DNA from 2 places in the Paraburkholderia sp. JHI2823 genome. Region 1 is predicted to be linked to the other one. Evidence: predicted binding sites of a transcription regulator. Region 1 holds the regulator's gene; the other holds the start of a gene.

Region 1 (4,637 bases):
AGCTGCCGTACGCGTGCGCGAGACCATACTTCGCAGCGGCTTCCCGGGCCTTTTCCTCTGAACGCGAAGCAATCGCTTTTACGCGGCACTTCGGTGCGCTGTGCATGGGCACGACGACCTTGTCGTTGATTTTCGAAGTGCCCAGGATACCCCAGACGATTTCATCCTTTGCCATGACGTTCCCTATCGATTCGATGACGTGAATTCCGGAATGGACTGAAAAACGAGCGCACGACAAGCAATGGCCAACGCTCGACCGGTGGAGTCTACACCCGGGGGAAAACCATGATCGCCTCGTCATCGGGCGGACCGCGTAACAACTGACTACAACTGATGGGTAGTTGAAAGCACAACGTCATCAGAGATTCGCCTTCGCCCGACACAGTGCTCAGGTTGTGCGCAGCTCCCTCGCAATTCCCCGCAACGTTCCCTACAACGCAATTCAAAAACGAGGTAAAACATGGAGAATACGACCCGGTGGTCACGGATAGGCGCAGTCGTTGGAGCGAGTGCTCTCGCGCTCGCGGGCGTACAGTCGACGGCGTACGCAGGCGACATGAAGGACGTGAAGCACGTCCTGCTGATCAGCTTCGACGGCCTGCACGAGCAGGATGTCGCCCGCTGCATCGGCAGCAACAGCTGCCCCAACCTCGCATTGCTCGCCAAATCGGGCGTCACCTACACGAACGCGCACACGCCCCATCTGTCCGATTCGTTCCCCGGTCTCGCGGCGCTCGTGACGGGCGGCTCGCCCAGGAGCGCGGGTCTCTTCTATGACGTCTCATATGACCGGACGCTCTACGCTCCGCTCGATTCGAAGTGTGCCGGCCCGCAAGGCTGGAACGTCGTGTTCGACGAAACGACCGGCATCGACGCGCAGAACGGCGGCGCGCTGGTCCACCTCGACGGCGGCGGCGCATTCAATCCGCAAGCCATTCCGTATGCGAAGATCAACGGCGTCTGCACGCCCGTGTACCCGCACAATTACATCAAGACCAACACGGTCTTCGAAGTGATCAAGCAGAATCTGCACGGCTCGCACACGGCGTGGGCCGACAAGCACGCGTGGGGCTATGACTGGGTCAACGGGCCGTCCGGCAAGGGCGTGGACGATCTCGCGCGCACCGAGATCAACTCGATCGATCCGAAGACCAACTCGGACTATACGGACGTCTACACGCATACCGAGGTCTTCGACAACCTCCACGTGCAGGCGCTGATCAACCAGATCGACGGCCTCGATTCGACGGGCAAGACGAGCGCGCCCGTGCCCACGTTGTTCGGCACGAACTTCCAGACGCTCAGCGTCGCGCAGAAGGCGACGGTCGCGAAGCAAGGCGGGTACCTCGACGCCGACTTCACGCCAGGCCCGCAGGTCGCTGCGGCGATCACGTACCTCGACAACTCGCTCGGGCGCGTGGTCACGGAGTTGAAGCAGCGCAATCTTTATGCCTCGACGCTCATCATCGTGACGGCCAAGCACGGCCAGTCGCCGACCGATCATACGAAGCTGGTGAAGAACGGCGATACGCTGACGGCGCTGCTGGAGGCTAACAATTATCTGGATCCGAACGGCAACTTCGGTCAGAACAATACGAAGACGGGCAGCCTGAACGACGGCACGGGCCTTTCTGGCACCGGCATGGTGCAGACCGACGACGTCGGCCTGATCTGGCTGCGCGACCAGAGCCAGAAAGATGCGGTCGTGAAGACGCTGAAGGCCAACCTGGGCTGCAACGCGCCGGGCATCTGCGCGGACGGCCCGCAAGCGTACATCCTCACCGGCGACCGTCTCGCGGACTGGTTCGGCAATCCTTCGAACGGCCGCACGCCCGATATCGTCGTGCAGCCGAACCCGGGTGTGATCTATACGTCGAGCAAGAAGAAGGATGAAGAGCACGGCGGCAACGCGCCCGACGACAGCCATCTGGGTCTCGTCGTGTCGTTCCCGGGCCTCAAGCACGCCGGCCGCACCGACGACCACTACGTGTTCACGACCCAGGTCGCGCCGACGATCCTGAGCGCGCTCGACCTCGATCCGCGTCTGCTGCACGCGGTGCAGGTCGAAGGCACGCATCGTCTGCCGGGTCTTGGCCTCGACGACGACAAGTAAATCGTTAGCAATCGGCAGCGGCAGTCATCGGGCGTTCGATGGCTGTCGCGCCGCCGGTCCCGCTCAGACCGTCTGCAGCCCTTCGATATCGCAGATGCGAATCAGCTTGCCCTGCGCATCGATCAACCCGCGCTTCTGGAAGCGCGACAGAATCCGGCTGACCGTTTCGAGCGTGATGCCGAGATAGCTGCCCATGTCTTCGCGCGACATGCGCAGGCGGAACTCCGCCTGCGAATAGCCGCGCTGCCAGTTGCGCGACGAGACGTCGAGCAGGAACGCGGCCACGCGCTCTTCGGCGCTGAGCGAGCCCAACACCATCATCTGCGAAGCTTCCTGATTGAACTGGTCGCCCATGAGCCGATGCAGCCGGTCCTGCATCGTGCCGCTTTCGCGGCAAAGCGTCTTGAGCGCGGCGTAGGGCAGCGTGCAGATCGAACTGTCTTCGAGCGCGACCGCGCTGAACGCATGGACGTCGTTGGCAATGCCGTCGAGCCCCAGCGCATCGCCCGCGAGACGCAGTCCCGTGATCTGCTCGCGGCCGTCACGGTTGACGATGAACGTCTTGAGCGAGCCGGAGCGCACGGCGTAGAGATTGTCGAAGCGGTCGCCCGAGCGGTAGAGCGCTTCCCCGCGGCGCACCTTGCGCGCGCCGCAGATCAGGGCCTCGAGCTTGGGAAGCTCTTCCGCCGGCAAGCCTTGCGGCATGCAAAGATGGCGCATTGAGCACCCCGAGCAGCGCGCACTGGGCTGCGTAGCCCCGAGAGGAGCACGACTGCTTTGGCGCACGACGATAGCGGATCCTGCGACGGGTGACAGCATCGGACGACTCCTTCGTTAGCTTATTTTGAAGATTTCGACGCATTGTCACACCATGCGCGTGCGTCAATGTGGTGGCAAAATGCCGCGCACCTGAACCGCGAGCGCTTGCGCCTTGTCACGTAACGGTTTCGCCGGCTATCTCGCCCGCTTGCGCAAACGCAAGCGACGCAAAAACAACACCGCCGATGCACGACCCGCGCGCGCGCTGAAGGTCACTCGGCGCATTGTTCGGCACGGTCCGGTCCGACTGCGGATTTTCCCGAACGAGTTGACTTCGCCGGTATCGCCGGCGCTGCTCCATCCGCAATTTCTTCCGCTGTTGCCGGCCGTCCACATCCGTTGACCGGTCATTTCGACTGTCATGTTAAGCGACGAAAGGCGTGAACGTTGCATTTGGCACCCCCTCGCATTCTGCAGACCATCCGTCAGCTGGTGGACTTCGCATCGATCGCGCCGCACGCACTCATATTCGGCTGGCAGGAAGCAAATCAGGTACTAGAATGCATGGATGCAGGTGAAGCGAAGGCGGTCTGTTCGATCGAAACATTCAGCGGTCGATGTTTCGAGTTCGTCATTGGAGGGTTCCTCATGACGTGCCTGAACGAAAAGATTGTCGGTGCAGCCTTTCTTATGCTGAGCGGTTACGCTTACGCTCAGAGCACCTTCATGAGCGCTCCCGAAACCATGACGCTCGCCAATATCGCGCCGATGCCCATGGAGGTCGTTCCTTCACTGCCAGAACCTCAGGTGTATCTGCACCGTTACGAACTGGAATATCAACAGAATCAGGAAAAGCCGTTTTACGCGCAATTGGAGAATTTTTATAGCGCGCCAATCGCACACGACAAATACCATTACGAGTTCACGAAGTCCGCACACGGCAGCGGGTATGGTGAGCCGCAGGCCGCGCTGCCGTCTTCCGGCTATCTGCACATCGGCCCTTCCACAGCGCCGCAAATTTCGATTCTTCAGGTGCCCGACAGCACGTTGAACATCGGCGCGCAGCCTCAACGCAGGCTCTCGCTCACCATGGACCAATGGGTGTTTTCCGCCACTGCGCGAGTCGCCATTCTTCATTCGCACAGCACTGGCGCGACAGTCACCGTTCGGCGCAGTTTCTAATCGAGCGCGCGAGTTCCGGGCACACATTCGGCCGCGCCTTCAAAGCATTGGCAAGTTCGGAGATCCCGCAGATAAGAATTCGGACTTGGCGTGAGCCGGTATTTCGCACCTGCTTACGTGGTTCGCTCTTCTGCGGCCATTCGGGAACGGGCCATGCTACAGCCATCCCGACCGAACCCAGCCCTGCCCGATGAATCCGCACCATACGCACGATAGGCCCGATACGACCACTACGTCCGATAAGCCCGTCATCATCGAAACCACGCTGCCCGCGCGCCTCGACCGCCTGCCGTGGGGGCGCTTTCATGTGCTCATCGTCGCGGCGTTGGGCGTCACGTGGCTCCTCGACGGCCTCGAAGTCACGCTGGCCGGTGCGGTGGCGAGCGCGTTGAAAACGAGCCCGGTTCTGCATCTGGACAATGCGCAGGTGGGCCTCGTGGGCAGCGCCTATATCGCGGGCGCGGTGTGCGGCGCACTCGGCTTTGGCTGGCTCACGGACCGGCTCGGCCGCCGCAAGCTCTTCTTCATCACGCTGGCCGTCTATCTGCTCGCCACCGCGGCCACGGCGTTCTCCTGGAGCTTC
Region 2 (4,637 bases), on a different contig from region 1:
GCTCATCCGCATGACGAACGACCGTGCGCTGATGGGCGAGTTCGTGAACCGGCTACACACGCGCCTGATCGCGTGGTTCCTGTTCGTCGCGATTTCGGCGGCGAACCTGTGGCTCGTTTGGCAGACCTTCAGCGGGAATTGAAAGAGGGGGAAGGGCGCTGCGGGGAAAAAGAAAGCGCTTCGCCGTCCGATGCGCGCAGGCACCGGACGGTTTCGCGTCTTGGTCTCACGTCCGGTTGACCCGGATCTGTTCTCCTACGCTTATGCAGCCTCGGCAATGCCATCCGACATGACTTCTGCCGGAAGGTCGCTCTCGGTCTGCTCGGCGCCCCGTCGCGCTGCAGCCGCCTTCTTCGTCTTGCCGGCCCGCGATGGGGGCTGGCACGCGCCACACACGACGTTGTGCTGAAGGTCGTGGCGATGCGCGACGAATTTACCGCCGCAACGGCAGCAAGGCGTCATCTGCAGAATATCGGCATCGAAAAACCGCACCAGGGTCCACGCACGCGTGAGGTCGAGCACCGGCTCGGCCCCGCTGTGGCGGCAGTGTTCCAGATACAGCCGGAACCCCTTGGTGAGCGCGTCGAGATGCGAGCAACGCGCTTCGTTCTTGAGGAACAGGTAGGTGTTATAGAACAGCGAGGCGTGGATGTTGGCCAGCCACGTCATGTACCAGTCCGCCGAGAACGGCAGCATACCTTTGGGCGGCGACACGCCGCGGATCTCGCGATACAGGCGGATCATGCGGTCGCGCGAGAGCGAGAGTTCGCTTTCGAGCACCTGCATGCGCGCACCCAGTTCGATCAGCGCGATCGCACGAAACACTTCCTGGGCGTCTTCGGTGAGGCTGCGTCGCGTGGTCATGGACGTCACCCTCAGGCGAATTGGCCGGCCGGCTGTCCCGCAAGCAGGATGGCCGCATGGGTAGCCGCCACGTCGGCATGCTTGCTGGTCTGCGTGAGCGCGGACAACATCGCATGATCGTCGAAGCGGAAGAAACAGAGAAGCTGGTCGGAAGAGGCCAGCCTGACGATCTGCGCGAGCGACAGACCGCCAAGCAAATCGGCCAGTTCCGACGACAGTCCCAGTCGGAACATGCCGACCGGCTTGTCCTCGCGCAGCATGCGCTGCGCGAGCATCAGATACGACAAATTAATTTCGCGGATAGATTCCAGCGTCTCGCTGCTGCGGTCCATTTCTGTAGTTTCCGAAGCCCCGAATTTAACCCCCCGGCTTTTTTCGCCGTTGTATCTTTTCTGGTCTTGTGGTCGATCTTCGCTCTGTGGCTCGACACGACTCTTTGATACAGGTTGTTACATCTCGTAACAACCTTGAGGGAATTGTATGAGGGCTAATCTCAGAAATCAATCCCTCGGATCAAAAATAATCCGACTGTTGTAATTTATTTTCGGTAATTTTTTCTGCTATTCGCGAGGGGCCTTGCGACAATGCGTCGCGCATTGAGTTTCCCCGACGGAATAGCCGCAGGGCCTTGCCTATAAGGGTTTTCCAGCAAAGCCGCAGGGAATGCGAAACACATAAAGCGAACATGAAAAACGTCGTAAGCCTGGATAAAGGTTTCGAAAGGAATCTTGCTGACAGGTAAAAAATGCGAGGCCTGCGATTAAACGGTATGACGATACAAATGTAACGAATGTTTCAGGCTGGGCGCCCTTATACCAGTGAATTGTGTAACTGAGATGTTACGAGTTCGGGCCGTGCAGGCCGCGTTGGATGGGGAGACGGATGCTCGGTGCATATCAGGTCCACTATGCGCGTGTGGAACGTTTGGCTGTTGTGATTTGCAGGCAGCATCGGCGTTCGTTTGTGGCGGCTCCGGCGGCGGCCCGATTCGGCACAGGCTGAAGTGACGCCGATCTTGCCCCGAGCGACTCGGGTGCGTGCAGAGGCGCCGTTTCTGCCTTATTTATATCAAGACGTGACGTAAAGGCCATAATGAAGGCAACGTCCCGGATACGGCGCGGCCCGCGCGTGTTCGGAATCTCACCACCGGCAGTACCGGAAATTCGGGGGGAGACAGATCATGACCGCGTTCAACAGGATTCTGCTGTGCTATGACGCAACGCGCGAAGGGCGCCGGGCGCTGCGCGAGGGCGCCGACCTCGCCCGCGAGTGCCGCGCGCAGACGCATTTGCTGGCGGTGCTGGATCAGGCGCCGCTGCAATGGGGCACGGACATCGCGTCGGCCGTCCCATTCGAAGCCGCCGAGGAGGCGGCGCGCGAAATCTTGCGTGACGGGGTGGCCTGTCTGCAGGAAAAGGGGCTCGCGGCGACAGGGCATTTCGTCGTAGGAAGGCCGATCGACGTGATTGCGAGCTATTGCGAGGAACTGCATCCCGATCTCATCGTGCTGGGCCACCATCGGCGGGGGCCGCTCAAGCGGTGGTGGGAAGGTCGCGACGATCGCCGGTTGCTCGACCGCGTGTCGTGCAGCGTGCTGGTCGTCACCGCGCCCGAGGCGGAGCAGGCGACAGCGGCGGCTGCCTGAGCGGCGCGACGCGAAGCGCATTCACTTAAGGTCACATAAATTCGTACACCGAAATAAACGTATTGACGTGCCAGGAACACGCCTTCTTGCGTCAATAGGTCGATTGCCACGGTGCGCAAGTGGCTTGCTGAGTGGCGGAACGAAATGCTTGTCGCATGCGCACGGTCTTCAATTTTTTTTTAGTTCGTTTCGCACAAGCCCGACAAAATCCAAACGCGCCGTGTGCCTGAAGGCCCGCTCGTCACGCCGCGTTCTGGCGCAACGCCTTAGACGTTTGCGGATCGGCGGGAAAGAACGCTTCGATCGCCAGCTCGGAAAGCGTGATGTCGACCGGCGTGCCGAACACGGTCGTCGTGCTGTAGAACGCCAGCTCGCCAAGCGCGGTGCGCACGCGCAGCGGCACGGCGATGTGATGTGCGATCGGCTCGGCACTCGCGTTCGCCACGCCGGCCGGCGTGGGATACGCTGCGAGTTCTTCGTGGAGTGCGGCGAGCACGGGATCGCCGCTCGCCTCGATCTGGCGTTGCAGGCGCGTGAGCAGATGCGCGCGCCATGCGTGCCAGTTGACGATGCGCGGCGCGATGCCCTCGGGATGCAGCGAAAGCCGCAGCGCGTTGATGGGCGCGGAGAGCAAGGCGGGCGAAGCGTCGCCGATGAGCGGCGCGAGCGCACCGTTCGCGGCGACGATATTCCAGTGGCGGTCCACCGCCACGGCGGGATAGGGTTCGTGCCCGCGCAACACGAGATCGACCGCCTCGCGCGCGGCGGCGAGCTGTGGGTCGTCGAGGGCGCGCTCGCGATAGAGCGGCGCGTATCCGGCAGCCACGAGCAGTGCATTGCGTTCGCGTAGCGGCACATCGAGCTGCTCCGCGAGATGCATGACCATCTCGCGGCTCGGCAGCGCGCGGCCCGACTCGACGAAGCTCAGATGGCGCGTCGAAATCTCGGCCTCTGTCGCGAGCAGCAACTGACTCATGCGCCGGCGCATGCGCCAGTCGCGCAGCATCTCGCCGACGCTGCGGCGCCCGGTGCCGATCGGCACCGCAGTAACAGGGGAAGCGAGCGTGTCCATGACGTCGATTCTAGACAAAGACGTGCATCAGACGATTACGTCTGAGGTAATGCACCGGCTGTGCGCTGCCGATATCGCATACATGAAAACCCTGGGAATGGGCAGCCGCCGCGTGTTTTCGTCGGCGTTTACCGTGGGCGACGCTATCGCCTAAAATGAAAAAACATCTGTTCTGTGGCGTCGCGTTGAGGAGACTGCCATGAGGGAAACTGTCGTTGCTTATCTGCTCGGACCCGGCGTCATGCTGCTGGTGTGCGCGGTCATGTGGGCCGTGTCGCGACGCAGCAGGGGCACGCTCGAAGCGCGCCTGACCCGTTGGCTCGACGCGCATCGGCCGCGCGGCATGCATCATAAGCATTGAGTGTGCCAACGCCGCGGCGGCTTGCGCCATTGCGCAGACGTTTCGCCACGCGTTCGCCGCCCGGCACCCTATGCATGTTTGATAGCATTCCGAATCAATTTCCGGGGTAGTTTTTCCCGCGTCTCCCTCGGACGGTGCTGCTTTGGCCTGCGGACCGGCTCATAGCCCGTGGTTCTGCGTGCAGCCTTGCGCGCCATTCCGCGTCGCGTAAGGGGAACTGCGCGCGCGCGTCATGGTCATTCCGTTACTGCATACCGGAGCCCTCCATGACCCGTCCCGCCGATTCCTTCATCATCTTCATTGCCCGTCTCGCTCTAGCCATCCTGTTTCTGTGGGGCGGTGCCATGAAGCTGCTGGGATACGCGGGGTTCGTCGGCTACCTGAACGCGAAGGGGGTGCCTTATGCCTCGTATGCCGCCATACTCGCCACGGTCATCGAGCTGCTTGGCGGCCTGGCGCTCGTGTTGGGCGTGCGCGCGCGTGCCGTCGGGTTCCTGCTGGCCGGGTACGCCATCGTCACGGCGGTGTTCGGCCACGACTTCTGGAACATGACACAGGCGGCGGCGCAGCAGGAGGCGGTCATCCACTTCTGGAAGAACGTCGCCATCGCGGGCGGTTTCCTGCTGCTGACCGTGACGGGAGCGGGACGTGCTTCCATTGATGGCTTGCGCGCACCGCGCGGCGGCGGCCTGCGA

Evidence for each region. Region 1 encodes FNR, which switches genes on or off when oxygen is low (the NO sensors DNR and NnrR bind a similar motif). Its sites were predicted from a motif close to TTGATNNNNATCAA; they were not measured.
Region 2: a site for FNR is predicted at 1,923-1,936, ahead of VSR34_RS19180 (universal stress protein). Genes of this name have one in related genera too.

Annotation. Positions count from the first base shown of each region.
Region 1 is NZ_JAYMRY010000007.1:105,087-109,723, forward strand. It holds gene VSR34_RS10740 (Gfo/Idh/MocA family oxidoreductase) at 1-175, opposite strand, end outside; gene VSR34_RS10745 (alkaline phosphatase family protein) at 461-2,113, shown strand; gene fnr (fumarate/nitrate reduction transcriptional regulator Fnr) at 2,177-2,932, opposite strand; gene VSR34_RS10755 (hypothetical protein) at 3,320-4,054, shown strand; gene VSR34_RS10760 (MFS transporter) at 4,245-4,637, shown strand, end outside.
Region 2 is NZ_JAYMRY010000016.1:146,840-151,476, forward strand. It holds gene VSR34_RS19165 (Nramp family divalent metal transporter) at 1-142, shown strand, start outside; gene flhC (flagellar transcriptional regulator FlhC) at 262-864, opposite strand; gene flhD (flagellar transcriptional regulator FlhD) at 876-1,196, opposite strand; gene VSR34_RS19180 (universal stress protein) at 2,045-2,509, shown strand; gene VSR34_RS19185 (helix-turn-helix transcriptional regulator) at 2,751-3,581, opposite strand; gene VSR34_RS19190 (hypothetical protein) at 3,580-3,735, shown strand; gene VSR34_RS19195 (hypothetical protein) at 3,781-3,942, shown strand; gene VSR34_RS19200 (DoxX family protein) at 4,209-4,637, shown strand, end outside.